2 linked regions of the Bradyrhizobium sp. AZCC 1610 genome follow. The protein of the gene in region 1 binds, or shares a complex with, the protein of each later gene. Links are inferred from orthologs where the notes say so. Each region holds a gene or a part of one and is shown in the gene's direction. Other genes may lie near its edges.

Region 1 (14,700 bases):
ACATCGATCCGCGCATCGCGCGGCTCTGTCCACACGCCGGTCGCTTGCAAGCACGCGTTTAGCCGGACGGTCGATCGCGCCGTCCGGGCTCTCTTCTCAACAACAGTTTGGTTTTGTGGCTTCCCTACAGGAGCCCGACTCGCCTTGAGCAGAAGGAGTGCGCCGTGCTGCCTCTTCCCAAGATCGTCCTTTCCGCCTCCGAGTATCCTCGTCTTGAGCAACTAGCGCGCGTTGCCGCACAACGAGGGGACGCGAGTGCGATGTTCCTGATGGTCGAGATCAATCGCGCGGAGATTATTCCGGACGATGCCCGCGATATCCAATCGATCATAACGATCGGATCCTGGATCACGTATGGGACAAATTGGGGTGTCGCGCGAAAGACGGTGCAGTTAGTCTGGCCAGAGGACTGCACGTCCGACCTTGCCCAGATATCCGTTCTATCGCCCTTGGGGGCTGCATTGATCGGCCTTCATGTCGGTGACCAGATGCCATACTTCGTCGCGGGCTGCATGAACGTGGTCAGGATCGAAAGCGTCACGGGACCCGAGTCCAATGTTGTGCCGCTGGTCCGAGCGGCCAAGTCCGTCGACAATGCCTCAATTGATGACGATCCAGGGCCCACCGCCGCCTGATTGAAGGAGACCGCAATGAGCCAGAATAAGCGAAGGACTAAATCCCAACTACCGCCCATCCACGTTACAGGCGACGAGATGCGTCGATTGAGAACGCTTGCGAACTCTAAAATGGACTTTATCCCGCGCGTTGTGAACTTCTTGGCGCACGAGTTGGACCGCGCCAGCGTGGTGCAAGATGATAGCGATCTGCGGAGTGTGGTTCGAATGGGATCCCAGGTCAGTTACCGCGACGACAAGACCGGCGAGGTCCGGCATTTGGTGTTGGTGTATCCGCACGATGCCGACATGCATGGGCGGATCTCGGTCCTTACTCCCCTCGGCGCGGCGCTCATCGGCCTGTCGGTCGGACAGGCGATCGAATTCCAGACGCCAGGTATGAAACGGGAAAATTGACCGTTCTCCGCGTTTCACAGCAGGAAGAAGGGATCCGGTATGCGCGACAATCGGTCTGAACATGCTATTCTGATTGTGATTTGCACTACAATAGGGCTGATTGGCCTCGTTTACGTCACGCAGTTGCTCATGTGATGATGCGCCAGGCGGGCCCTTCCTGGTCGCCGTTGGCGTGTCAGATCCATTCCATGACAATCGCGCGGACTGCTCGGCCATGACCTTCGCCGGGCGGCGAGTGCAGCTTAGGAGCTGCGCGCTAGAATCGCATTGCAGCGCGCCCGGTCGGCAACAATGAAAACAGGGCGTCGGACGGTTCGCAAGGCTACGCGACCCGGTTCCTTTGCAAAACCGACGGCGGTCGTGTGCAGTAGCGGCCCCCGACGAGACTTGCGTCGATCTGTTGGTCCGTCGCTTTCACGATCTCCGGCTGCTACGATGCGTAGTGGGCCGCTGCTTCTCGATCTGCAGCGGCCTCATCGCACGCGATGCTGCGCATCTGTTGGGTGATGTCGTTGCGGCGTTGGCCCGACGAGAAGGCCAGAAGCTGGTCTTTCATATAGGCTGCCGACTGACCCTCCTACTATGGGCTGCCAACCTTGTTGTCCGGGCCGCCGTGGCAGGACCCGCAGGGCGCGATGCCCCGTAGCGGTGCTCCGCAGATCACGATGCGCGGCTTCGGAACTCGCGGTGTCGGGTGATAGGCCGGCAGCCTGGGCAGATAGGCGTAGCAGGTCGCGATGTCGGTGATTTCCTGATCCGTCAGATCGACGCCAACGGAGACATCACAGCGTTGGTCCGGACGCCTGTGCGGAAGTCGAACAGTTACTTGTAAATCACGCTGGCGTACTGTCCGGCCAGATAAAGCGAACCGTGATAGATCATGCAAGGCTGCGCGAGGGGTCTTCAAGCAGCGGTGCGGCTATCTTCGGCCTGGCTTCGCGCATCCAGCTGAAGCCACTGGCCAATTCGTCCACAACAACCAGCGTACCACTGAAGCCTTCCAACATCATTGCGCTCCTGTTCTATCGTTCGAACGAGCGTAGCGGCTTGCCTTGATATTTTCGGCCGGCAGGGGCGTTGTGCCAGCCTTTGCTCCGGACATTGTGCCAGCCTTGTTCGGGACAAAGAGTGTGCATCCAAGTTGGTCTTCGAGCGTGCGGATGCGCGCGCTGACCGTCACAGGCTGACGTGAATCCGGTCGGCCGCGCTAACGAAGTGTCCACTCGTGATGACGGCCCGAACCTTGCCGGATCTGGGTCCATGCGAGACCTTACCTCAATAAAATCGATAATAAGTGACGATACTTTTCGTTTGTCAAAATTGATCGCGGGCATACGTTGACGGCAACGCTAGCGCGCCGGTCGTTGCACCGGCGAGGCGCATAGTGGAGGACCAGATGACGAAGAAATCATTTCGGAGATTTGAACTGGTGACTTCTCTGCTCAGAACGCTAAGGCGGGTCATGGACGCCCGTTTGCTTTTGGTTAGTCCCGAAAGTCTCGACAACGAACGGGCATCGCTCTTACGGCCTGGATCTATCGATGAAGGACGCTTGCGGCCGGCGCTAATACCCATTCGCCCTTACAGCAGGCGACTCTAGCACAGCGCGCAACAGCTCCTTCAAGCGTCCGTTTCGACGCCAAGCCCGTGAGTGAGCGTGACTCCGTTGTCGCCGATGCAGGGCGGAGCCTCAGATATCGGCAGCCAAATGCGCCGATTATGAGCTCAGCGTACCAACCTACAAAAGGGAGATCCCGCATGTATCAAAAAATTCTCCTAGCTTTCGACGGTTCACCCGATGGCCGCGAAGCACTGGTTCAAGCCGAAAACTTAGCATTAGCATGTGGTGCGACAGTTCATCTTCTTGCGATCATAGACCCGTCCGAAAGCATGCTCATCGTTGAGGCAATGTCTTTCATTCCCGACAATCAGCGTTTTGTAGTCCAGACCGTACTTGACGAGGGCGTGAAGCGGTTGCGACGCGCTGGATGCACTGCAACCAGCGAACTCAAGTATGGCAAGCCAGCGGAACAGATAATTCTGTCCGCAACAGACATAAGCGCGGATCTGATCGTCGTTGGTCATCGGGATCAAGGGACGCTTGCGCGTTGGTTGAACGGGTCGGTCGGCGAATCAATCTTGCATCAACCGCCATGCAGCGTGCTCGTAGCCGTAAAGTCCGAGCAAGGGGCGAGTAACGTCACGCCGATTCAGCAACGGAAGGCGCGGGGTAAAGGATAAACTTCATGTTGAAAACCTCTGCTGATGGGCGCCTTCATACGTGATGACAAACTCGCGATAATCCGCGACCTAGATAGAATGTACGAACAGCGGATGTGCGCGATGGCTCGCGGATTGATGGCGGCTCCAATCCTGCTGATGATCGACGAGATGAGTTTGGGACTGGCGCCCGTCGTCGTGGAACAGTGATGGATGCGCTGGCAACGATCCGTTGCGAGGGCGTGACGATTTTATTGGTTGAACAGGACGTCAATCTGGCTCTGTCGATTGCCGATCGAGGTTACGTCATGGAAACCGGTCATATCGTTCGTAGCGGGTCCACCAAGAAACTCATAGACGATCCTGAAGTCCGGCGTGCCTATCTCGGACTCGTTGAGACGTCAGCTAATGACGGAAAAACCGTCGAGAGTAGCGTCTGTCCTATGTGATAACCGGCCGCGAGGACACAGTTTCGTATCAAGTCGGAAGGAAGGCAGGTTGAGTTGCTAGTTCCGCTTAAAGTCGAGCATGCCATGACCAAGGAAGACGCGATTGATGAACTTAGATCGCTGCAACGGAACGGTGAAGGCTCCAACGTGCACGCGAACGCCGAGACGGTTCTTTGCGACTTCCTTGATGCAGCCGGCTATGGAGAGGTCGCACGCGAGTTCCGGAAGATCCACGAGATGTATCCGGTGGTGACCCCTAGATATTCGAAGCCTTCTTGGCCGTCGTAGGCAGAAGATAGGCGAACGGCTACACCAAGGATCGTCCGTGCTGAATTGTTGGGTCCAGCTCCATCATTCGGGCCTCCGGACATCCAAGGCAGCGGTGTCGATTGGGAGAGTCCGTTACGATTTCGAACGAGGAAAGCGTGCTCAGCGATGGAGAGGGCGAGTAAACGGCAATCACGGCGCTGGCGGTTGATTGATCAAGAAACATGCACTCAAACAATAATAAAATTCGATTGTCGCCTGCATCCTCCGATGAGACACAATAGCAGATGTGGCGGATGTCGAAGGCCACGGGAGCATTCGGCGCTTGTATCACTCGCGGGTGAGCTGCTTGATCGGAGCTAGTGATGCCGACTATGTCGAGAGTTAGCGACGCGCCCGAGAGAGGTCACGCATATCCGAGCGGCTGGCGCCGCTATCTTTACTCAACCAACCACAAAGACATTGGCACGATGTACTTCGTGTTTGCTATCTGCGCAGGTCTGATCGGTGGAATCATTTCAGTTGTAATTCGGATGGAATTGCAGCAGCCGGGCCTCCAGATTTTCACGAACACGAATACCTACAATGTATTTGTAACCGGCCACGGCCTGATCATGATCTTTTTCACGCTCATGCCGGCGATGATGGGTGGATTTGGCAATTGGATGGTGCCGCTGATGATCGGCGCGCCGGACATGGCGTTTCCGCGCATGAACAACATATCGTTTTGGCTACTGCCTGCATCATTTGCACTGCTCATTATCTCGATGTTCGTCGAAGGCGAGCCCGGCTCGAGCGGCGCCGGTACCGGTTGGACGCTGTACGCGCCGTTGTCGACCTCGGGCCATCCGGGACCGGCCGTCGATTTCGTAATCCTGTCGATGCATATCGCGGGTGCGTCTTCGATCCTCGGCTCGATCAATTTCATCACCACCATATTCAATATGCGGGCGCCGGGTATGAGCCTGCATAAAATGCCGTTATTCGCCTGGTCGGTCCTCGTGACGGCCTTCCTGTTGTTGCTGTCGCTGCCTGTGCTCGCCGGCGCCATTACCATGCTTCTCACCGACCGCAATTTTGGAACGACGTTTTTCGCGGCGGAGGGCGGCGGAGATCCGGTATTGTATCAACATCTTTTCTGGTTCTTCGGTCATCCCGAGGTTTACATCATGATTCTGCCGGGCTTCGGCATCGTCAGCCACGTCGTTTCCACATTCAGCCGCAAGCCGATCTTCGGCTATCTCGGAATGGTCTATGCACTGGTTGCGATCGGATTTATCGGATTTCTCGTCTGGGCCCATCATATGTACACGGTCGGGATGTCAAGCACCGCCCAGGCGTATTTCGCGTTGGCCAGCATGGTGATCGCAGTTCCAACTGGCATAAAGATCTTTTCCTGGATAGCAACCATGTGGGGCGGCTCCATAACATTTCGAACGCCGATGCTGTGGGCGATCGGATTCATCTTCGTGTTTACGGTCGGCGGTGTCACCGGTGTTGTGCTCGCCAATCCGGGCATCGACCGGACGTTGCAGGACACTTACTACGTAGTTGCGCATTTCCATTATGTACTGTCGCTTGGCGCCGTATTCGCGATCTTCGCAGGTTGGTATTATTGGTTCCCGAAAATGACTGGATACATGTACTCGGAAGCCCTCGGCAAACTGCACTTCTGGCTGACCTTTGTCGGCGTCAACCTTGCGTTTTTTCCGATGCATTTCCTCGGATTGTCGGGAATGCCGCGACGAGTTGCAGATTATCCCGACGCATTTGTAGGCTTGAACCAGATTGCCTCGATGGGGTCCTATGTCTCCGCAGCCGGTCTGATCGCGTTCTTCGTGGGCATGGTTTATGCCTTCGTACGGAAGGAGAGGGCTGCGGACAATCCGTGGGGACCTGGCGCAACCACGCTGGAGTGGACGTTATCTTCGCCGCCACCGTTTCATCAATTTGAGATCTTACCCCGAATTGAATAGATCAATTCTACGAGCTCTACAAATCAGCCGCGCCGACGTGGCAAAGGAGCCGGCAGACGCCTCCGATTCCGCGTCAACGATGCTCCGCTTTGCGTCGCACGCACGGTAGCGGTTGAAGCCATCGTTAAAGGGATCCGAGCCCGTGCGCAGACCGAAAGGTGTCACACAAGGCACTCCATTCTCATCCAACCGCAAAAATGTATTCAAGCGTCAATAGAATTCGTTTGTCTAACGTCCTTGCAAGATGGATCCTCAAGTGCTGCCGAGACGATCTTAAAGCGAAGCGGCATACGCGGTGACAAGTGGAGAGTGATTGTGATCAAGGACATTCTGGTGACCCTTCCGGCGGGCGATACGCCGTCCTTCGCGGTGGACTACGCCGCAACAGTCGCCAGAACTTTCAATGCGCACCTCACGGGCATTGCATTTGTGCAAGACGTGGCCAGCTCTGGAGCGTTGTTTGACTGGGCTCCGACGATTGTTCTGGATGATTATCGTCGAGAAGTGGAAGCTGCCGCTGAAGCTGCCAAAGCCCGGTTCGAGGAAACGTGCCAGCGAGAAGGCCTCTCCGCTGAATCGATGATTCTCAACGCGGGAGCGGTCAGCCTTCCTGAACTCCTTGCACGCGCAGCGCGGAGGTTCGATTTGACAATCCTTCCTCAGGCTGACCCGGAGGACGAGCGGTCGGAGGAGGTGATGATCGAGGCAGCCTTGCTGGGATCCGGTCGCCCAATCTTGCTCGTTCCCTATTTCATGGAAGGCGCAGTCAAGTTTGACCGGGTTCTTGTTTGCTGGGACGGCAGCCACAACGCCGCGCGCGCGATAGCCGACGCGATGCCATTCCTGAGATGCGCCAAACAGGTTGAAGTAGTAACCGTTGCGACTGATGGGAGAGCGAATGACAGCACGGCCGGACTGTGTATAGCACATCATCTTGCCCGGCATGATGTGATCGTCGAAGTGAGGAATATTGTCGCTCACGGCCAAGACGTGTCACTCAGGATTCGTTCTCATGCGGCGCAGCACTCGGCAGATCTAATTGTTATGGGTGGCTATGGGCATTCGCGGCTTCGCGAGTTCGTTCTAGGTGGCGCGACGCGCGACATTCTCGAATCGACGGTTGCTCCAACCCTGATGTCACGTTGAACTGACCACCGGCAACCCTGGTAGCGATAATCTTGAACTTAGAGTTCGCGTCCGCCCGCAGTTTCTTGGATTTGCGAATGGAGGGAAGCAGGACGTGAAATCACCCGGATGGAGGCGTGCTGTGTCCACTCTCTTCTGACCATCGCGCTGCCCGCGTCCGATCGCCAACTTGGAAGGGTTAGCACGCGTGCCGCGGAGCAAGGCGACACGGATGCGGGCCTGACGGGGGAGGTCGATCGGGCAGCTCTTGAACCGGCGATGGCGCCGCAATGCGAGACGCAACCTCAACTGCCGTCTGCGATTGTGATCGTGGCGACGCTTTCTCACCGGAGATGTCCCGTTGCGCCTCGGCTTTATGAACGACATCTCAGAGCCGCCGGCGTTGCGGCTCGCCTTCGAGGAGGGCGGCGCGAACATCCATCGCGTGCCCATCCTTCGGCCGTATTGAACGCGCCACGGATTACTTGTCGGCAGTATCCGATATGCGTGCGAGAGAGAAACAAGATAGTCTTCATCTTTGGGCGCCCGAACGAGGACTCTTGTGTAAACTTCTGTAGTGTTGGGGCGAGACACCGTACATAGCCTTGAAGCTTCTACCGAAATGGGTCATATCGGAAAATCCCCAGCCGTACGCGATGTCGCTGATCGTCCGATGTCCTTGCAGAGGGTCTTCAAGCGCTATTCGACATCTCACAAGTCGCCGGGTTCGGATCAGGCGCGTAATCGAGGTGCTCTGCTCGCCGAGGAGTGCGTTGGCATACCGAACGCTAATTCCGGCGGCCTCGGCCACTGTTCGAGGATCCAGCGCTGGATTGCATAATCTTGATTCGATAGCTGTGCGCACGTTGAGCAGCGCGAGTGACCGCGCGGACGAAACGCGCGGTTTTGATAATCCCACCGCGTTCAGAAGTGACCATGCAATGACATCGAGTGTTTGATCTCTGGCGATTTCTTCCGCAGCGCACGGAATGGAGCCGGCAATTCCGGGCAACATCGCTACGAACGATGAGGTCGAACCGAACCGGGGATCGCACGCCGAGATTGGAATTGCAACCATCTCGCGTGTTTGCCCAAGGCGGGCTCTTAGATCGGCCCTAGGAACCTTCAGCACAAGTAGCTTGGATACGTCCGAGAATCTTGCAAAATAAGGTAACAGCGGGTCAACGAGCGTCACGTCGCCCGCTTGCAGTATGACTTGACGGCCGTTCTGCTCTATCGCGACTGAGCCTCTGACCTGCTGACAAACGAAAAGGCTATCGCTCTCCGATTGCGCGATGTGCAGCGCTGTACGTGTGACTGTCATGGAGGAATTCTCGAAAAGAACAAGCCCCATATCTGCGATCGACCCGCCTTCGATCTGTGCTTCAAAAGTCTGCTTGGACGCCGGCTTTGAGGAATGTCCCGCAATGTTTCTGCACGCAACGTCATGCCAATAGTCAAACCGGTCTCGAGGATGTACATCCATCGTCGAAAAGAGTTTATCCATCTGGGGTGTACCTACGTAGCCGAGGAAATATGCCTATATGGCCGAGTAACCTTTGCGCCCAGTAATAAGATGATAGCAAGAATCAATCTGCCGGCACGAATGAAATATCGCAGGGGCAACATCAGATCGCGTTCGACGGTCTGACGGGCTTGTGCGGCTCCATAACATTGCCGCATGCCCCAAAGTCGCAGGCGAATTTCACGAAACCAGATGCATGGAAGGCACGGGGATTGGCGTCCTTACGCCAGAGGTCTGTAAATGACGCGTCAGATATACATAGGTCTCAGGCTTGGCAGAAACGAACCATATACTTTGGGGCAGCCCAACCCTTCTGGGGAGCTGAAGAGAGCCGTCCGTGATCAGTAGTGGACATGAAATGTCCCACGTTTTCGTTGTTGATGATCAGAATCACTTACGTTCGGTCCTTGCTATGGTTCTCCGCATTAAAGGGCTCGAGGTCGTCGTGGCCGAAAGCGGTGGGGCAGGTTTGCAGGAGCTCGAGGACTCGAATTTTGAGTTGGTTGTCATCGACATTTTCTTGCAGGACGGCATGGGCGGCATCGAGCTTATTAGAATGCTGCGGGAGCACGACCCAAGTTTGCCTATCATCGCGATACCGGGCATAGCGCCGATCGATTTACTCACGCAGTATCCCGAGCTCAGTAGTGTGATACGTCTGTCGAGCCCTTTCGTCCAATGGAGCTGAATGCTTGCCGCTGACGAGGCTACTCAGTCAAACCTGTGATGAAGGCACGCACAACTCTTTGGTTGTTCTAATCATGACAATGAGCAAAGTATGAAGGGTGGCGAGAATAGGATCGCGCTCCTTATCGATGGAGTAAACCTTTCGGCGAGCGCCAAGGCGCTCGGTTTCGACATCGACTACCAACGCCTGCTGACGGAATTCCGGACCCGCGGAACGCTGCTGCGCGCGAACTATTATACGGCGATCATCGAGGATCGGGAGCCTTCCTCGGCTCGTCCGTTGATCGAGTGGCTTGATTACAATGGCTACACCGTCGTCTCCAAGGCAACCAAGGAATTTATCGACGCCAGCGGCCGCCGCAAGATCAAGGGCAACATGCATGTCGAGCTCGCGGTCGATGCGATGGAGCTCGCGGAGCATGTCGACGAGATCGTGCTGTTCTCCGGCCATGGTGATTTCCGCTCGCTGGTCGAAGCGGTGCAGCGCCGCGGCGTCCGCGTCACCGTGGTCTCGACGATTTCGAGACAGCCGCCAATGATCGCCGATGAGCTACGGCGACAGGCCGATGTCTTCACCGATTTATTGGAACTGGAATCCAAGCTCGGCCGCGAGCCGCAGAAGCGACGGCTCTCTCGACGCAAGGATCGGTGCGGGTAGTTACTTTCAACAGGCTAGGGCATCGGGCAAAAAGTCGCTGCCCCCTTCAGTACATCCCACGCAGGCACGTGTGAGGGCCCATCAAACGATTGGCGATGCTTAGTGCGCCGGGCTCATTGGTTTCGAGGGCAATCTTCTGAGCCAGCATGACGTCACCGGCCGCTAGATAGCCAACTGGCCCGAAGCACCATCGGCAAACGGCCTCACCCGCGCTGTTCAGTTCCTCAATATTCGTCTGCGTACCATGGCGGATCCTAAAGACGCTGCCGCTATGGCTGCCGATGACGTCGAAATACGCAAATCGCTCATAGCAGGCGAGTTGCTCCGGCGAGAGCCACTGCTTTAGGAGCCTTAGAGCGCGGGCATGACCACTACGTTGTATGGAATGCTGTGCGAGAATCCCAGCAAGCAGCAACATCAGTATAATGATGATCAACGAAATGGTCATCGCCATCTGCGACATGCATTGATCAGCTGCCAACCAGCCGCGGAAAGAACAGTGTTTCGTCCGCGGTCGGATCGAAATTTTTGATAACCCGGGGCTCGCCAAGCCCAGAGCGAGCGGCCGCCGTGAAGCCAGCGCCCGTCAACTCCAGGAAACGCTTCTCTGCCAGCGCCAGCTCAGCGTGATCATTGCTATCGAAGGTATGCCGAGTATCGCCGGAGCGGTCCATCACTATTTGAGTTGACATGTAAGCACTCCCTTTGAACGAAAGTGTAAGGCCCCCGCGCAGCAGCTTTCTCTATCAAGAACGAAAACTGACGTTAGTTCCAAAGGTCTGGAGGCATAGTGCTCAATCCGATTCGACTTCTGGTCCTATCGTGGCTTGCTTTACGGGTGAACTGAACTTCGTGCTTTCGCCTTAGTCGCGCCGCTCGTCATCATCGTTGGCATAATCTAAAGACCTTCCTGCAGGAACCAAACCCACCAACTAGCGTCAATTGGATACCCTTTCCACGCGAGGTGCTGCTATGCCTGCTAACCCCCAAAGCACTGCAAAGATCGGAAATCATCCCCTTCATCCAATGCTCATCCCGTTCCCGGTTGCATTCCTCGTCGGTGCATTCGTCAGCGACTTGGGATTCCTAGGTACCGGCGACAGCTTCTGGGCGAGAGCGTCCATGTGGCTGATCGGCGCCGCGATCGTGATGGCGCTTCTCGCCGCTCTGGCAGGCTTTGCGGATTTCTTCAGCGAACCCCGTATCCGCGCCTTGTCCGATGCCTGGTATCACATGATCGGCAACCTGACTGCGGTGGTCATCGCGCTGGTCAACTTCGCACTCCGCTACAGCCAAGGCGCCGAATCCGCGATCAGGCCATGGGGCGCAGTGTTGTCTTTTGTCGTGGTTGGCATCCTGCTATTCACCGGCTGGAAGGGCTGGGAGATGGTGTACCGCCATCGGGTGGCTGTCCTCGATGCCCCCGAACAAAGGGCGGCCGGCACGACGGATACGCGGCCGCGGGGCCCGGGACGTCGCAGCGCCGCGTAATGTTTTTGCCTAAGTTAGGCGAAACGGAAAGGAGGGCTGCTGCCCGGCCAGGATGAACCGCCGCCAATGCCCGCGCGTGACCGTGTGCCTTATGGGCAGCTCGGAGACATGACGCCAAGTGGCGGCGGACGCTGCACGCCTTACGGTCCTGCGCGCGCGATCGATTCCGACCTTGTAGTGTACCGCTACCGGTGCATTCTTCTTCGGCGCGGCGTCCACGATAGGCTCCGTGCTCGATGGCCTCGCCGATAGCCACAAGGCGCATGCGCACGATGTCTGCAATGGGAACACCCAAACTTTGTTCGATACCTCTTTCGCAATTGATTCGATCTAGGGGAGAATAACGGCGTGCGCGGTAGCCGCCGCCATATGAGGGCCAATCCGCTCGCTGCGGCGAGGGCTCCTCCATTTTCATGCCTGGCGGCGGAAGGGCGGCGCCAGCCTCGGCATTCGGCTTGCCAAAGGGACCCACCAGTACGAGGATTGCTCCGATTAAGAGCAGGAGACCGACTGCAATAGTTGCGGCAGCTTCGTAGTCATGTCGATATGTCCGCAGTGTTGGGGTGATCGCAATCACGCAAATTAACAGCAAGGCCGGTCCGAGGATCCGAGCAAATAGATCCCAGCGGTTCGCACCGACTTCCCACCAAGTCCAAACCAGGGTGAGCAGGAAGGCCAGCAGGTAGATCCAGGCTCCCTCGGCCCGACGTTGGCCCAACAGATAACCTGATACGATAAGCCCGACACCGACCAGCATATAGTAGAACGACCCGCCCGACGCGACCAACCAGGTGCCGCCTGCCGCGAGCGCCGCCCCAAATCCCACCATGGCACCGGCGGTGCCTTATGCCATCCAATCGGCTGCTGAATTCCTGCGGAGCATGGCATAACCTTAACAGACATGTCGCCACTCGGAATGGAGAGCTGAAACGGCGGCTAATTGCCGTTCAGTTCATCTTCGATCGGCTGAGCATACTCATGAATTGTGCCGTGGCGTTGCCGAAGGCCATGGCAGTTAGGACAAGGACGACGCTGTCCGTCATAGTCAAGGTAAGTCCCTGAGGTCGGATCACAGGATTTGAAGCGTTGGAAACAGTAGGCGTCATTTTGGGCCGCCTGCGCCTTGCTGTTGGCGATAGCGCCCCCAATGATTGCGCCCGCGGCAAGCCCGCCTACCGCCGGCCCCCAAGCCGTAGTGGCGATGATAGTCATGTCGCCAACCATGTGCCGTCAGCCATGGTGCTAGCGTCCGCCGCGCCATTGGAGCTTGACGGCTGTATCCACCTCAGGGGCGACGCCCGTGCCCGCGATCAAGGGAGCTGCCAAGGCTGAGCCGGCAAACGCGCCAGCGCGGAAAGATGACGGCCGCGGCTCGCAAACTGCGATTGAACATATCTTTTCCCCTGTGCTTTGCACTGACCAAAGTCAATCCATCGCATTACGGGTGGTTGCATCAATGAAGGTACGCATACGTACAGAAGAGAGAGCGCGCTGGGAAAGCTCGCCTGGTCTGGGCTTGCCCCCGAATTGGGTGTCTCAAAGAGAAAGCTCGAAATTCCCATGACAAACGGTTGGTCGCGAACAAAGTCCGCGTCCTTACTTGATGTTTTATCGTTTATCCCAGGGATGAAGAGTCGCGTTCTGCCCACCTGCCAGTTCAAGTACTCCTCACGGTGGAGGAAAGGCAGCACATCATCTTCGTGGGATCGGCCGGACCCTTCGCGTTGGATGGATTGCAATCCTGATGTTCGCCTTATGGATGTTGAGAGACATAGTCTTAGTGGCGTTCGCCGCCATTCAGAGCGGCCAGATCACTGAGCAGCTCAAAACTGGCCGAAAACGGAACCGCCTTCGATACTGCCGATTGGCAACGGAAGCTGGCAGCCGCCCGGCGTAGAACGGATTTCATAAAGCGTCCAATAACGGGAAGCCGATGCGCACCCTGCCGCCGCATGGTCACGAGGTTGATTTCGCGCAGATGCTGTGTCTGAGGCCAGCTTGCGATCACGGAGGATCTGTCACCCTTGCTTTGAAGCCAAAGCCGAGGCGCGGCTGAATCTTGCCCTGAAATCCAATTCGCGCCGGACAGCGCAGATAGAAGGAGAACCCAGCCCTCTCACCGCGACTACGCGCTACGACAGATGTCTGATAGCGTACCAAGGTTCGCAATCGTGATCTGCAGAGTTGAGCCTTCGTGGTATGTCTGGGTTGCCATCTGTCCCCCACGGATGGCAGTTCCTCTGAAAGCCCAAGGCCCCAACTCCTTACTCGGAGTTGGGGCATTTCTTTTCGCGAGAGTCGCAGATGATAGTCTTCGTCGTTGGCTCTTTAGCAAACGCCTAGCGCTGTCACGCACCTAGGTTGCATAAGTCAGAGGCACCAAGTTCTTTAAGACGTATAAGCCCGCTCGGTGGTATAGCTTTCCGAACCACTCTGGGTGACGAACTGCGTTGTAAAATCTCCGCGGGTTGAGGGGACGAATAGCAGCCCTCGACGATCGATTTCGCTTTACGTTTTCTACGATCTAGATCAAGACCAGCGTCGTTCGCGACAGTTCCTGATCACCAAGATTATCGGGAATCATCCGCATCCTGTCCCGAGGCGAGGTCAGGGAGCGGCGGCAAGGATTGCCGCAGTTCCAGTTTGGCGTCGATTGCGCTGAAAGACGCTGACGTTTCGAATATGCAAGCCTCTTCGACTAGGCATCTATCCTAGCATCAGACGCCGCGACCATTGCCAGGTGGCTGCTTTTGCAGCTCTCGTCGCCTTGTTGGCCGGTGAGGCTGTGTTCTAAGGCAGAATAGCTGGAGTCGTCGGTGCAGAGCGGCCATCGTCGGCTGCAAGTTATCGCTCGCGATGTTAGCGGCTGACAGGCAGCGTCTCGGCAACCACTGGTGCAGCGTCCGACGGTGCCGGCGCCAGCAGTATGCCGGCCACCGCAATCGCTATGAACATCGCCGTAAAAAGGATTGTCAGGGCCAAGCGCATCGTCATTTCTCCCATAGGATTATGAAGACGGTCTCGCTCAAATGGATTTCTGAGAGCAGGTCGATAAAAGCCGAACGTCGCGAGAAAGTTCGCCTGCACTTTCGATAGACGGTACGTTTTCGCACCACTGCAAACATCTCTTCTTTCCCCAAGCACGCTACTCGCGATCTGGAATCGGGTTTTGTAGCTCCAGCGCCCGGAGCACGCCGCCCGTTACGATAGCTGTGAAGAAGGCGTGTCGCCTGCGTAGGTCGGCCAATCCGTGCTCGTCGAGCTGCTGCAG
Region 2 (14,768 bases), 4.2 Mb from region 1 along the record:
CATCCTGCTCGGCATCGCGACCCCGGGCGCGCCCGCTTTGGCGCAGACGAACGACGATGCCATGGCGCAAATGAACCAGGACGCCCCGCCACAGCAGGGCGCGCAGGCCAATCCGATCTGCATCCGGCTCGAAGGACAATTGGCGACCATCGACCGTGGCGCCGGTACCGGCGACCCCGCCAAGGATGAACAGATCCGCCGCTATCAGGAAGCCCAGGCCAAGCAACAGGCCGAACTCGATCGGGTCACGTTGCAGGCCAAGCGCATGGGCTGCGAAAGCTCGGGCTTCTTCTCGCTGTTCAACGGCCGGTCCGCCCAGTGCGGTCCGGTCAACAACCAGATTCAGCAGATGCGCGCCAATCTCGACCAGATCACCACCAGCCTGGAGCGCCTGCGCAGCGGCGGCATCGGCGGCGCCGACCGCGAAAACCAGCGCCGCTCGGTGCTGACGGCGCTCGCGCAGAACAATTGCGGCCCGCAGTATGCCGCTGCCGCGCGCGGTCCCGGCAACTTCATCGACAGTCTGTTCGGCAACAACCAGACGCTGCCGCCGCCCAGCGCCGAACTCGGCCCGCCGTCCGGCACCTTCCGCACCGTCTGCGTCCGCACCTGCGACGGCGGTTATTTCCCGGTGTCGTTCGCCACCTACCAGGCGCGATTCCAGGACGACGAGAGGACCTGCAAGGCACTTTGCCCGGCGACGGAAGCGACGCTGTTCACCTACCGCAATCCTGGCGAGGACATCAACCAGGCGGTCTCGATCAACGGCCAGCCTTACTCGTCGCTGCCCAACGCGTTCAAATTCCGCACCGAGTTCAACGCCTCCTGCGCCTGCAAGGCCGCAGGCCAAACCTGGTCGGAAGCGCTGAAGTCGGTCGACGACAGGGCCGGGGTCGAACAAGGCGACATCATCGTCACCGAGGAGAGCGCGAGGCGGATGCAGCAGCGCGCGCAGAAGGGCGCGACGCCACCGCCCACCGCCAACAAGAAGGGCACCACCGCCGCCGCGCCGCCTGCGACAACGCCGCCGCCCGATACGACCGCCACCGCCAGCGACAAGGACAAGCCGGTCCGCACGGTGGGCCCAACCTTCATCCCGCCGAAGCAGTAGGCGGGCTACCCTCGAACGCTTCGGGCAACGCGGGCGGCAGCGCGATCTCGGGCTCGCAATGCGATGCCCGGGCTCCCATTTCGCGGCTACGGCTCGCGTTCACGACTCCACGGGAAGAGAACGGCCGGGAAATCTGCGGCGTAGCGGTGTCCTTTTCGCAGGTGGGGTTCTTCCTGTGGAGGGTTGGGATTCGGCTCCACCACTTTCCGGTACAGATGCCAGGTGGCATGACCGAGCACCGGCAGAACGACGGCGAGACCGACGAAGAGCGGTATCGAACCGATCACCAGCAGCGCCGCGACAATCAGCCCCCACCCGGCCATCGCAACCGGATTCATCATCACAGCCCGCAGCGACGTCCGGATGGCGTCGATTGCAGTCGCATGGCGGTCGAGCATCAACGGAAACGACACGACACTGACGCACAGCGCCACGACCGCGAACAGAAAACCAACGCCGCAACCGACGATGATGAGCGACCATCCTTCCGGCGTCGTCAGCACGCGCGTTGCGAAATCGGGGATGCTCGCAGCCGGTGCGTGGCCGAAGATTGAAACGTAGATAGCGTTCGCTGCGCCGATCCAGGCTCCGAACAGAACGAGCAGAAGCACGCCGAGTTCGATCATGGCGCCGAAAGCCGGAGCGCGCAGCACGTGAAGCGCTTTCGATACGTGAACTTCCTCGCCGCGCTCGCGGCGGCGGCTGAGCTCGTAGAGCCCAATCGCGGCAAAGGGTCCAAGCAGGGCAAAGCCGGCGGCCAGCGGAAACAGCAACGGCAGTACCGAATAGCCAAGGACCATCCTGAACAGGGCAATACCGAGAACGGGATAAATCACGCACACCACAACCGCGTGACTAGGCATGGCCTTGAAGTCTTCCCAGCCCAGGCGCAGCGCCTCAGTCAGGTCGGATAGTTCGATTTTGCGAACGGGATATGTGGCGGCGTCGCCGAATAGGTGCCGTCCAACCTTTGCGATGTTGTCGGAATACGTAGTGGCCATGAATGCACCCTCCCGTGCTGAAAGCCGCGGCGGCGAAACGGCGCGCTTTCCAGCCACGCGTGTCCGCCCTCATATGCGGGAAACGCGATCGAGCCGAGTACGGCAAACCCAGGTTCCAAGAAGGAGCTTAGCCGGACGAAACTGGTCGCGACCTGCCCAACAAGCTTAGCGCTATGGGACCCAGGCAGCGCTCACGGTTCGGTGAACTGTGCACGTTCACGGTCATTTGGTGCATTGCGTCATCATCAAACGATTGTGCTGGCTGCTGACGCTCGCCAGCTTGCTGGCATCCGCGCAGCGTCCCGACGCTCAAGTGATCTATTGACGCCGGCGCCGACGCGTACCATCCTCACTTCTGACGCCCCAGATCCGATGAAAGCGGTCGCAACGTGTGCTCGGTGCCACGTTTGGATGTCGCGACCGGTCAAAGTGGGCGAGGCTAGACGCACTGCGATGGCGCGTGTGAAGTCGGCCATCGAGACTGGCGTGAGCTCCGCCCTTTAATTCGTCTCCGTTGCCTTTAATGGCAAGAAGGAGCGAGGGATGGTTGTCGCGTTCATACTGCTTCTGGTCGCAGTCGGCTCGGTGCTGTTTCACATCTACAGCCCGTGGTGGTGGACGCCGATCGCCACCAACTGGCGCTACATTGACGACACCATCAACATAACCTTCTGGATCACCGGGGCGGTTTTCTTCGCGGTGATCGCGTTCATGGCCTATTGCGTCTTCCGCTTTCACCACAAGGAAGGAAGACAGGCAGCCTACAATCCCGAAAACAAAAAACTCGAATGGTGGCTCACCATCGGGACTGCGATCGGGGTCGGAGCCATGTTGGCGCCCGGCCTGGTGGTCTGGCATCAGTTCGTCACGGTTCCGGCCGACGCTACCGAGATCGAAGTCATGGGCCAGCAATGGAACTGGAGCTTCCGCCTCCCCGGCAAGGACGGTCGGATGGGCACAACCGATGTTCGCTACGTCAGCTCCGACAACCCTATGGGTTTGAACCCCGACGATCAGCACGGGCAGGACGACGTTGTCATCGCAAGTGACGACTTGCACCTCCCCGTCGGGAAGCCGGTCAAGGTTTTGCTTCGCTCCCTCGATGTCCTGCACGATTTCTATGTGCCCGAGTTCCGCGCCAAGATGGACATGGTCCCGGGCATGGTCACCTATTTCTGGATGACCCCGATCCGAGCCGGAACGTTTGATGTTCTCTGCGCCGAGTTGTGCGGCGCAGCGCACGCGCAGATGCGCGCCAAGGTTTTCGTCGACGAAGAGAGCGACTATCGGGCCTGGCTGGAGAAGCAGAAGACGTTTGCGGAATTGTCAGGCCGAAGCGCCGTTAAGAGGGCGACGTACGAATCCGGCGGCAAATAAGAAATGCTGCTGCGAAGATGGATTGGGCGCGCAAGACCCTCTCATCGCGCCCTGATGGAAGAAACGACCGGGAGGTAAGTCGATGGTCGATGTCCCGTATGATAGAATCGCAGACGTTCCGCCTGCCGAAGTGCCGGAGGTTGAGCTCTATCACCCCAAGAGCTGGTGGACGCACTATGTCTTTTCGCAGGACGCCAAAGTCATCGCCATCCAGTACTCGCTGACGGCGACGGCAATCGGGCTGGTGGCTTTGGTGCTGTCGTGGCTGATGCGGCTGCAACTGGGATTTCCCGGCACATTCTCCTTCATTGATGCGAACCAGTACCTTCAGTTCATCACCATGCACGGCATGATCATGGTGATCTACCTGCTCACGGCGTTGTTCCTTGGAGGCTTCGGCAACTACCTGATCCCGCTGATGGTCGGCGCCCGGGACATGGTTTTCCCCTATGTGAACATGCTGAGCTACTGGGTCTACCTGCTCGCGGTCATCGTGCTGGCGGCGGCCTTCTTCGTGCCCGGCGGGCCCACCGGCGCCGGCTGGACGTTGTACCCGCCGCAGGCGATTCTCTCCGGCACCCCCGGGCAGGATTGGGGCATCATTCTCATGCTGTCCTCGCTGATCCTGTTCATCATCGGCTTCACCATGGGCGGGCTGAATTACGTGGTGACCGTGCTGCAGGCGCGCACGCGCGGCATGACGTTGATGCGCATGCCCCTGACGGTGTGGGGCATCTTCACGGCTACCGTGATGGCGCTATTGGCCTTCCCGGCGCTGTTCGTCGCCTCCGTCATGATGCTGTTCGACCGTGTTCTGGGAACCAGCTTCTTCATGCCGGCCCTCGTCGAGATGGGGCAGCAGATGAAGTATGGCGGCGGCAGCCCGATCCTGTTCCAGCACCTGTTCTGGTTCTTCGGCCATCCTGAGGTCTATATCGTCGCACTTCCGGCCTTCGGCATCGTTTCCGATCTGATCAGCACCCATGCGCGAAAGAACATCTTCGGCTATCGCATGATGGTGTGGGCGATCGTGGCGATCGGCGCGCTCAGCTTCATCGTATGGGCGCACCACATGTATGTGAGCGGCATGCACCCGAGTTTCGGGTTCTTCTTCGCCACCACGACGCTCATCATCGCGATCCCGACCGCCATCAAGGTCTACAACTGGGTGCTGACCCTGTGGCGCGGTGACATCCATCTCACCGTCCCGATGCTGTTCGCCCTCGGCTTCATCATCACGTTCGTGAACGGCGGGCTCACCGGCCTCTTCCTCGGCAACGTCGTCGTCGACGTCCCGCTTTCGGATACCATGTTCGTCGTCGCGCATTTCCATATGGTGATGGGCGTAGCGCCGATCATGGTTGTGCTGGGCGCGATCTATCATTGGTACCCCAAGGTCACGGGACGGATGCTGGATGACTGGATGGGCAAGTTCCACTTCTGGGTGACGTTCCTCGGTGCCTACCTGATCTTCTTTCCCATGCATTACCTTGGGCTGCTCGGAGTTCCGCGCCGCTATCACGAGATCGGCGAAGTGGCATTCATCCCGCCATCGGCCCAGACGCTCAATGCCTTCATCACCGTGGTGGCATTGATGGTCGGCTTCGCCCAGATGGTGTTCCTGTTCAATCTTGTCTGGAGCTATTTCAAGGGCAGGCCCTCGGGTGGAAATCCATGGCGGGCGACAACACTGGAGTGGCAGACGCCGGAGACCCCGCCCGGGCACGGCAACTGGGGCAAGGAGCTCCCGGTGGTCTACCGCTGGGCATATGACTACAGCGTGCCGGGCGCTGCCCAGGACTTCATTCCGCAGAACCAGCCGCCGCGACCGACACAGGCCGTTCAGGAAGCTGCGCCATGAGCGCCATCATCCTGTTTATGGCGGTGATAGCGGTCATCGTCGGATGGTGGCTCTCGCAGCAACGGCTGACAGCCAAACCCTGGTTGGAAGAAGGTCCGATCGATCGCTTCCCGGGCACGGGAGCAATGACCTTTCCGGCAGCGAAGATCGGACTGGGAGTGTTTCTCGCGGTCGCCAGTTCGTTGTTCGCACTTTTCATGAGCGCTTATTCCATGCGCATGAACATGGTGGACTGGCGGGCGCTGCCCGTGCCGGGGCTGCTATGGTTCAACACCGGCGTCCTGGTCGTGAGCAGCGTCGCGCTGCAATGGGCATACGTGGCCGCGCGCCGAAACAACATGGACGGTGTAATCGTCGGCCTGTGCGCAGGGGGAGCGTCTGCCGTAACATTCCTGATTGGGCAATTGCTGGCGTGGCAACAGCTGAGGGCGGCGGGCTATTTCGTCGCGTCCAATCCAGCCAATTCCTTCTTCTACATGATCACCGCGGCGCACGGGCTGCATCTGATCGGCGGTTTGGTGGCCCTGGGCAGAACGACTGCCAAGGTGTGGCGTGGCGCTGAGATGCCCCAGGTGCGCCTGAGCGTGGAACTCTGCACGATCTACTGGCATTTCCTGCTGTTGGTCTGGCTGGTTTTGCTTGGTCTGTTGACGGGCTGGACAGACGATTTCGTCGACATCTGTCGCCGGCTGCTCAGCTAGGGAGAGACCAGATGGCAGAGACGGCGCTGACAAACTCTGAAAAATCGCCTGCGCAGACCGCCGGCTGGAAGGGCATCGCCGCCGACTGGTCCTCGGATCAGCGCGCTTTCAAGAACGTCTCCTGGGGGAAGGCCATGATGTGGATCTTCCTCCTGAGCGACACCTTTATCTTCAGCTGTTTCCTGCTGTCCTACATGACTGCGCGAATGTCCACGACCGTGCCGTGGCCGAATCCGAGTGAGGTATTCGCTCTCACAATTGGCGGGCATCATATCCCCCTCATCCTGATCGCCATCATGACCTTCGTCCTGATCAGCAGCAGCGGGACCATGGCGATGGCCGTCAATTTCGGTTACCGCCGTGATCGCACCAAGACCGCGGTATTGATGCTGGTCACAGCGGCACTTGGCGCAACCTTCGTCGGAATGCAGGCCTTCGAATGGACCAAGCTGATCCAGGAGGGCGTACGGCCCTGGGAAAACCCGTGGGGAGCGGCGCAGTTCGGCTCCAGCTTTTTCATGATCACGGGCTTTCACGGCACCCACGTTACATTCGGCGTGATTTTCCTGGTCGCTATCGCACGAAAGGTTTGGCGCGGAGATTTCGATCACGGGCGCCGCGGCTTCTTCACGAGCAGGAAGGGGAATTACGAGATCGTCGAAATAATGGGCCTGTACTGGCACTTCGTCGATCTTGTGTGGGTTTTCATCTTTGCCTTCTTTTATCTGTGGTGAGGTCAGCGCATGGTAGACGCAGCGGTACATCTAGAACGACAACAACCTTCGTTACACATGCCTGTGCATGAAGCACACGTATCAGGAGCCGTGCACGCAGAGGGGCAGCAGCATCCGATCAAGCTCTATCTCGTGGTCTGGGGATGGCTGTTCGTCCTCAGCACCTTCTCTTATCTCGTCGACTACTTCGGCTTACACGGCTATCTCAGATGGTCGCTGATCCTGCTGTTCATGGTGTTGAAGGCCGGCTTGATCGTCGCCGTCTTCATGCACATGGCCTGGGAGCGGCTGGCGCTCGCCTATGCCATCCTGCTGCCTCCTGTGCTGGTGCTGGTGTTCGTGGCCATCATGGTGTTCGAATCCGAGTACACGCACCTCATACGGGTCCTGTTCTTTGCTGCGTCGCCGACCTAGAGCTCTTTCCGTTTCGATGGAATCGAAACGGGGCTCTAGTTTCTTTTTTGACGCGTTTTCGCTAGGTTAGACCAGGGCGCGATGACTTAAACGTGCGCCTTAGAGTTTATCCGTCAAATACGTCCGCCGACGCGCGGCCGACGCGCGCAACCAGCTTCTCGTCGGGCGCGGGCAGCGCCTTGCCATTGTCGCGGAAGCGGTTGGTGATGGGATAGCGGCGGTCGCGGCCAAAGTTCTTTTCCGTCACCTTGACGCCCGGCGCCGCCTGCCGCCGCTTGTATTCGGCGACATTGAGCAGCCGATCGATCCGTGTCACCACGTCGGCCGGGAAGCCGGCCGCGATGATCGTGGCGAGCGGCTCCTCGCGCTCGACCAGCCGCTCCAGGATGCCGTCGAGCATTTCATAGGGCGGCAGCGAATCCTGGTCGGTCTGGTCCTCGCGCAACTCTGCGGTCGGCGGCCGGGTGATGATGTTGACCGGAATCACCTCGCCGGATGGCCCGAGCGCGCCGTCCGGCTTCCATTCGTTGCGCAGGCTCGACAGGCGGAACACTTCGGTTTTGTAGATGTCCTTGATCGGATTGAAGCCGCCGTTCATGTCGCCATAGATGGTGGCGTAGCCGACCGACATTTCCGACTTGTTACCGGTCGTGACCACCATCGCGCCGGTCTTGTTCGAGATCGCCATCAACAGCGTGCCGCGGGTGCGCGCCTGCAAATTCTCTTCGGTGATATCGCGCGGCAGCCCGGCGAAGGGTTTTGACAGGATCTTTTCGAATCCATTCACGGCGTCTGCGATCGGCAGCACCTCGTAGGGAAAGCCGAGCGCTTTCGCGAGCTTGGCGGCATCGTCGAGCGATACTTGCGCGGTAAATCGAAACGGCAGCATCACGCCGCGAACCTGGTCGGCGCCGAGCGCATCGACCGCGATCGCCGCACACAGCGCGGAGTCGATGCCGCCGGAGACGCCGAGCAGCACGCCCGGAAACCCGTTCTTTCGGACGTAATCGCGCAGGCCCAGCACGCAGGCCGCGTAATCGGCCTTGTCGCCCTCGACCAGCGGCACGACGGGCCCGGAGCAGCGCCAGCCGTCGGCGCTTTTGGTCCAGCGCAGCGTGGTGATGTTTTCCTCGAAGGCGGGCAGCTGCGCCGCGACCGAAAGATCGGCGTTGAGCGCGAAGGAAGCGCCGTCGAACACCAGTTCGTCCTGTCCGCCGATCTGGTTGAGATAGACCAGCGGCAAGCCGCTCTCGGTGACGCGGGCGACCGCGATCGACAGCCGGAGATCGTTCTTGTCGCGCGCGTAGGGCGAACCGTTCGGCACCACCAGGATTTCCGCGCCGGTCTCGGCGAGACACTCGACGATGTTTTCGTATTCTTCTGATTCTTCGAGCCAGATGTCCTCGCAGATGGGAACGCCGACCCGGACGCCGTTGACGGTCACCGGCCCCGCGGCGGGACCGCGGGCGAACAGGCGCTTCTCGTCGAACACACCGTAATTCGGCAGATTCGCCTTGAAGCGAAGGGCTGATATGCGGCCCTGATCGAGCAGCGCGCAGGCATTGTAGAGCTTGCCGTCTTCGACCCAGGGCGTGCCGATCAGGATCGCCGGGCCCCCGCCCGCCGTCTCGCGCGCCAGCTCCTCGACCGCGCCGCGGCAGGCCGCCTGGAACGCGGGCTTCAGCACCAGGTCTTCCGGTGGATAGCCGCAAATGAACAATTCCGGCAGCACGACGAGGTCGGCGCCATCGGCTTTCGCCCTCTCGCGCGCCACCCGCGCCTTGGCGGCGTTGCCCGTGACGTCGCCGACCGTCGGGTTCAATTGCGCCAGCGTGATCGTAAAGGTGGGTTCGGTCATGGGAGCAATGGTGCCTCGCACAAGAGCAAACTGCAATTGCTCGCTTTAGATCGCGCCTATGCGTTCGGCGAGGGCAAACAGCCAGAACACCCCGGCCATCAGCAGCGCGACGCCGACCGCCGCCGAACCCATGTCCTTGACCCGCCCGATCTGCGGATCGTGGTCGGTGGTGAGCCGGTCGGCGAGTTTCTCGATCGCGGTATTGAGCAACTCGACCACCAGAACAAAAGCGACGGCCGCGACAAGTTCCACGCGGCGCATGACCGTAGCGCCGACCAGCCAGGCCAGCGGCACTGAAAGCGCCAGCGCGAAAATTTCCTCGCGAACGGCCTGCTCCGAGCGGATCGCAAAGGCGAGCCCGTTACGCGTGTTGATGGTAGCCCGCCAGAGTCGCAGCAAGTCAGAGTCCCGCTGCAGCCGGCATCGGCTTTTCCTTGCCCGCGCGTTCCTGCTTGAGCAGTTCGGCGATCAGGAAGGCCATGTCGATCGATTGTTCGGCATTGAGGCGGGGATCGCAGACCGTGTGATAGCGGTCGTTGAGGTCCTCGTCGGTGATAGCACGCGCGCCGCCGATGCATTCGGTGACGTCTTGCCCGGTCATTTCCAGATGCACGCCGCCGGCATGCGTCCCCTCCGCCGCATGGATGGCGAAGAACGACTTCACCTCCGACAGCACCCGGTCGAACGGACGGGTCTTGTAGCCCGAGTTCGAGGTGATGGTGTTGCCGTGCATGGGATCGCAGGACCAGACCACGACGCGCCCTTCCCGCTGCACGGCCCGAATCAGCGGCGCGAGGTGGTCGCCGACCTTGTCGGAGCCGAAGCGGTTGATCAGCGTCAGGCGTCCGGGCTCGTTGTCCGGGTTGAGGATGTCGATCAGCTTCAATAGCTCATCCGGCTTCAGCGAGGGACCGCATTTCAGGCCGATCGGGTTCTTGATGCCGCGGAAATACTCGACATGGCCGTGGTCGAGCTGGCGGGTGCGGTCGCCGATCCAGATCATGTGGCCGGAGGTCGCGTACCAGTCGCCGGTGGTGGAATCGATCCGGGTGAAGGCCTGCTCGTAACCCAGCAGCAGCGCCTCGTGGCTGGTGTAGAAATCGGTGGCGCGCAGTTCGGGATGGCTTTCGAGATCCAGCCCACAGGCGCGCATGAAATTCAGCGCGTCCGAAATGCGGTCCGCCAGTTCCTTGTAGCGGCGCGACTGCGGGGAATCCTTGAGGAAGCCGAGCATCCACTGGTGCACGCTGCCGAGATTGGCAAAACCGCCGGTCGCGAACGCGCGGAGCAAGTTGAGCGTTGCCGCCGACTGCCGGTACGCCATCAGCTGGCGCTGCGGATCGGGGATCCGCGACTCCGCTGTGAAGGCGATGTCGTTGACGATGTCGCCGCGGTAGCTCGGCAGCTCGACACCGTTGATCTTTTCCGTGTTCGACGAACGCGGCTTGGCGAACTGCCCGGCGATGCGGCCGACCTTCACCACCGGCAGCGCGCCGGCATAGGTCAGCACAACCGCCATCTGCAGCAGCACGCGGAAAAAGTCGCGGATGTTGTTGGCGCCATGCTCGGCAAAGCTCTCGGCGCAATCGCCGCCCTGCAGCAGGAAGGCTTCGCCCGCGGCGACGCGCGCCAGCGCCTTTTTCAGGTTGCGGGCCTCGCCGGCAAACACCAGCGGCGGAAACGTGGCGAGCTGCGCCTCGACATCGGCCAATGCCTTGGCATCGGGATAATCGGGGACCTGCAGCACCGGCCTGGTGCGCCAGCTATCGGGCGTCCACCGCTCGGACATGACGTTAACTCCTGAGCAAAAACCGCTACTTACAAGCGATTGTGAAGGCCGGGTTATACACAGGCCTTCGGCCGACCGCCAGTTAGATTTCCGGTAGTCCTGACAAGCCCTTGCGGCAAAAGCCGATTTCGCTTCTGTTAATAGCCGCTCGCAACCTGAGGAGAAGAAGCAGTGGCCGAGCCGGGGCTGGACGACGTATTTAGCGACGATATCACGGTGCCCGCGACGGATGGATATCCCCTTGCCGCGACGCTGTTTCTGCCCCGCGGGGCCAAGCGCCATGCGGTCCTGATCAATTCGGCGACCGCAGTGCCTCGCAAGCTCTACCGGAGCTTTGCCGGCTATCTCGCCAGGCGCGGCTGCGCGGTTCTCACCTACGACTACCGCGGCACCGGCGACTCCAGGCAGCGGGGCGCTGACCGGCTACAACCAGCCGAAATCGCTGGTCGGCTTCAAGGCCTCGATGTCGGACTGGGCCGCACAAGATATTACGGCGACAGTCGCCTGGATGCGGCGAGCGCTACAAGGCGCTCCCCTTCGCCTATGTCGGACATTCGTTCGGCGGCCAGGCGCTCGGTCTGTTGCCGAACAATTCGGAGATTTCGCGCGCGCTGTTCATTGCAGCCCAGGCCGGCTACTGGAAACTGATGACGGCGCCGGAGCGCTACCGCGTCTACGCGATGCTGAATTTTGTCGGCCTCCCGCTCACCCGCGCGCTCGGCTACATGCCGGGCAAGGCCGGCCTCGGCATGGACCTGCCGAAGGATGCGTTCCTGCAATGGGTCGGCTGGGTGATGAGTCCGCGCTATCTGTTCGACGACGCCAGGCTCGACGCCGTGCGGAATTTTCCGAAATACCAGGGCGCGTTGCGCGCTCTGCATGTCCGACGATCCCTGGGCGACGCGGCCCGCGGTCGAATTGCTGTGCTCGGGATTTACCTCGATCAAGCCAGAGATCGTTACGGTGACGCCGGCGGATACCGGCGCGAGCAGGATCGGGCACATGGGATTCTTCAAGCCCGAACATCGCGACACGCTGTGGCGTGGGGCGGCGGAGTGGATCGAGGCGGGGGGATAGCCTTCCTCGCGCGCCGCTGGTTGTTGTCGTCATTGCGAGCCACGGCTCGCAATGACGGTGGATATAGTTGCGGCCGCTGCTCACTACACGCGTCGGAATGCGATCGCGCGGGCGAGTGATCGGGCTCGCGTACGAACCGCGCCGCCATCGTTGCCGCTATGAACGATCCACTGGCCGTCAGGTGTTTGTCCCGTGATGATCCCGACGTGATGCGGCCAGACAACCACCACGCCGATTCCGGGGCCGCCGGCATTCATGCCTTCGCTCGCCCAGGAGCGTGCGAGCGCAAGGCGACGGTCCGGTTTGCCAAGATATTTGCTTAAGTAACTGCCGCACCAGCCGTGCGCCCGGTGACCGTGATGCCGGTGTTGGGGGCGCGCCTCTGCCTGGGTGGAAAAGGCGAACAGGAACGTCGACGCGACAAGGAGGGGCTTTAGCATGGATGACTCCACGAAACGCTGATGGTGGGGAAGGTACAAACGCGCCCCCAACAGCGCTCTTCGTGGATTGTTCCAGCATGGCTGCCATTTCCTGCCTCGCTGAGACGACCCTCAGTCCGCGTTCGTCCTCCTGCACAAGGTTCACACCGGGCGCTGGACGAGGACCGCGACTTTCAGGAGGAGACGATCAACGCCGCGCGCACTCGGCAATGCGGTGAAGCTGACGCGCGGGGAAATTCGAAAATCCGGCAAAGGGTCTCGCCGATCCCAATCCGAAATAGCTGCGGGTGGGCAAAGGCGCGTTAGCGACGTGCCCACCATCTATCCCCCGATCGTTAACTGAATTGGGCACGCTTCCGCCTTCGCTCTTCGAGCTACGGCGGACAAGTCGCTTTGCCCACCCTCCGCCACCCTCACTTGCCGTAGCTATAAAACCCCCGCCCGGTCTTGCGGCCGAGATGGCCGGCGGCGACCATTTCCTTCAGCAACGGTGCGGGGCGATATTTCGGATCGTTGAAGCCTTGGTAGAAGACCTCCATCACCGACAGCATGGTGTCCAAACCGATCATGTCGGCCAGCGCCAGCGGACCGATCGGGTGGTTGCAGCCGAGCTTCATGCCGGCGTCGAGATCTTCGGCGGTGGCGAGGCCTTCCTGAAGCGCGAAGATTGCCTCGTTGATCATCGGGCAGAGGATGCGGTTGACCGCAAAGCCCGGGCTGTTCTTCGCGGTGATCGAGACCTTGCCGATCCTTTTCGAAAACGCTTCGGCCTTGGCGTGGGTATCGTCCGACGTCTGCAATCCGCGGATCAATTCCAACAGCGCCATCAGCGGCACCGGATTGAAGAAGTGCATGCCGATGAAACGGTCCGGCCGGTCGGTCGCCGCGGCAAGCTTGGTGATCGAGATCGAGGACGTGTTGGTAGCGAGCAGCGCCTGCGGCCGCAGCTTCGAACAGAGATCTTTCAGTATCTTGATCTTCAAGTCTTCATTCTCGGTCGCCGCTTCGATGACGAGATCGCAGGTCGAAAACTTCGCGGTGTCGGTGCTCGTCGTGATCCGCGCCAGCGCGGCTTGCCGGTCGGCGTCGGTCATCTTCTGCTTGTTGACGAGCCGCTCCAGGCTGTTGGACACGACTGACATGCCCCGGGCGAGCGCCGCATCCGAGATGTCGGTCATGACCACGGGAAGACCGGCGGCGGCGCACACCTGCGCGATGCCGTTGCCCATCGTGCCTGCACCAACGATGCCAATTGATTCGATCATGGGAAAAACTCCGTTATTGAATGGTTGCCTGCACCGTTATCAGAGTGCCACGGCCGCCGGTAGTCCTTGGCACGCCCACACGGCCGCCCTTAGGACGCGTCGGGAGCACCAAAAACCTGATAGAGCACATGCCGGAGTTCAAACTGGTTGCAACCGCGAGAGGGAATGTTGCCGCGACCATCCGGCACCTCGAGCTCCCACCCCTCCTCGATGTCCGACCAATAAAGCAGCTTCTCATCGAGAACCGCCACCGCAACGACGAATTCTCCGGGGGAGTCACTCACGCCGACTGTACGCGGACGGATCAGCGCGCTTTCGAGTGCCGCCTGATGCTGCGGATGAAGCGATGCCATGTCCGTTGCGAGCCGACTCATTACCAGAGAAATTTCGGGCTCGCGCGGCACAGGACTATAACCTAAATCAATTGTCAGCCGTGGCGTTTCACAGAAGTTGATGGGTATCGCTTCGCTCCACCCATCCTACGGCCCTACGACCCCACCTACTCCGCTGCTTGCCTCACATAGCTCGCCGTCGGCGTGCGCATCGTCACCAGCTCTTCCGCCGCGGTCGGATGCAGCGCAATCGTCGCGTCGAAATCGGCCTTGGTCGCTTTCATCTTCACGGCGATGGCAACCGCCTGGACGATTTCGGCCGCGGTGTCGCCGACGATGTGACAGCCCAGCACACGGTCCGTGGTGCCATCGACGACGAGCTTCATCAGCACGCGGGTGTCGCGGCCGGACATCGTCGCCTTGATCGGGCGGAAATCGGCCTTGTAGATGTCGACATGGCTCACTTGCGCGCGCGCCTGCGCTTCGGTCAGGCCGACGGTGCCGACCTCGGGCTGCGAGAACACCGCCGTCGGGATGGTGGCGTGATCGACCTGCACCGGGCGCTTGCCGAACACGGTGTCGGCAAAGGCATGGCCCTCGCGAATCGCCACCGGCGTCAAGTTGAGGCGATGGGTGACGTCTCCGATCGCGTAGATGTTGTCGACCGAGGTCTTCGACCATTCATCGACCGCGATGCCGCCATTCGCCGGGTTGATGGCGACACCGGCCTTCTCGAGCCCGAGATTGGCGACGTTCGGATGGCGGCCGATCGCGAACATCACCTTGTCGGAGGCAATGCTCGACCCGT

The links.
Region 2: the proteins of ctaD (region 1) and V1279_RS11220 are in contact, whole or in part, in a solved structure (PDB 7CUB), measured with the Escherichia coli proteins. The link is inferred for Bradyrhizobium sp. AZCC 1610 from one-to-one orthologs.

Annotation. Positions count from the first base shown.
Region 1 is NZ_JAZHRR010000001.1:6,512,457-6,527,156, reverse strand. The notes cover bases 3,753-6,637. They hold ctaD (cytochrome c oxidase subunit I), read left to right. Parts: upstream 3,753-4,332; coding sequence 4,333-5,943; downstream 5,944-6,637. Other genes in these bases: V1279_RS31995 (universal stress protein), read left to right, coding at 6,259-6,637; V1279_RS32005 (hypothetical protein), read left to right, coding at 3,785-3,988. In the rest of the region: V1279_RS32035 (GreA/GreB family elongation factor), read left to right, coding at 165-635; rnk (nucleoside diphosphate kinase regulator), read left to right, coding at 651-1,031; V1279_RS32020 (hypothetical protein), read right to left, coding at 1,910-2,038; V1279_RS32015 (universal stress protein), read left to right, coding at 2,790-3,272; more of V1279_RS31995, read left to right, coding at 6,638-7,089; V1279_RS31990 (helix-turn-helix domain-containing protein), read right to left, coding at 7,601-8,575; V1279_RS31985 (response regulator), read left to right, coding at 8,952-9,281; V1279_RS31980 (LabA-like NYN domain-containing protein), read left to right, coding at 9,372-9,938; V1279_RS31975 (hypothetical protein), read right to left, coding at 9,985-10,401; V1279_RS31970 (hypothetical protein), read right to left, coding at 10,409-10,630; V1279_RS31965 (DUF2231 domain-containing protein), read left to right, coding at 10,911-11,429; V1279_RS31960 (BA14K family protein), read right to left, coding at 12,366-12,641; V1279_RS31955 (hypothetical protein), read right to left, coding at 14,575-14,700. UniProt on the Escherichia coli protein: Cytochrome bo(3) ubiquinol oxidase is the terminal enzyme in the aerobic respiratory chain of E.coli that predominates when cells are grown at high aeration.
Region 2 is NZ_JAZHRR010000001.1:2,345,745-2,360,512, reverse strand. Bases 4,971-7,923 are described here. They hold V1279_RS11220 (heme-copper oxidase subunit III family protein), read left to right. Parts: upstream 4,971-6,062; coding sequence 6,063-6,785; downstream 6,786-7,923. Other genes in these bases: V1279_RS11210 (NAD+ synthase), read right to left, coding at 7,306-7,923; V1279_RS11215 (cytochrome C oxidase subunit IV family protein), read left to right, coding at 6,795-7,199; V1279_RS11225 (cytochrome c oxidase subunit 3), read left to right, coding at 5,347-6,051; V1279_RS11230 (cbb3-type cytochrome c oxidase subunit I), read left to right, coding at 4,971-5,350. Outside these bases: V1279_RS11245 (DUF2865 domain-containing protein), read left to right, coding at 1-1,111; V1279_RS11240 (DUF2189 domain-containing protein), read right to left, coding at 1,198-2,112; V1279_RS11235 (cytochrome c oxidase subunit II), read left to right, coding at 2,656-3,489; more of V1279_RS11230, read left to right, coding at 3,572-4,970; more of V1279_RS11210, read right to left, coding at 7,924-9,057; V1279_RS11205 (diacylglycerol kinase), read right to left, coding at 9,103-9,456; V1279_RS11200 (class II 3-deoxy-7-phosphoheptulonate synthase), read right to left, coding at 9,458-10,846; V1279_RS11190 (hypothetical protein), read right to left, coding at 12,007-12,363; V1279_RS11185 (3-hydroxybutyryl-CoA dehydrogenase), read right to left, coding at 12,777-13,628; V1279_RS11180 (hypothetical protein), read right to left, coding at 13,718-13,981; gor (glutathione-disulfide reductase), read right to left, coding at 14,128-14,768. UniProt on the Escherichia coli protein: Cytochrome bo(3) ubiquinol terminal oxidase is the component of the aerobic respiratory chain of E.coli that predominates when cells are grown at high aeration.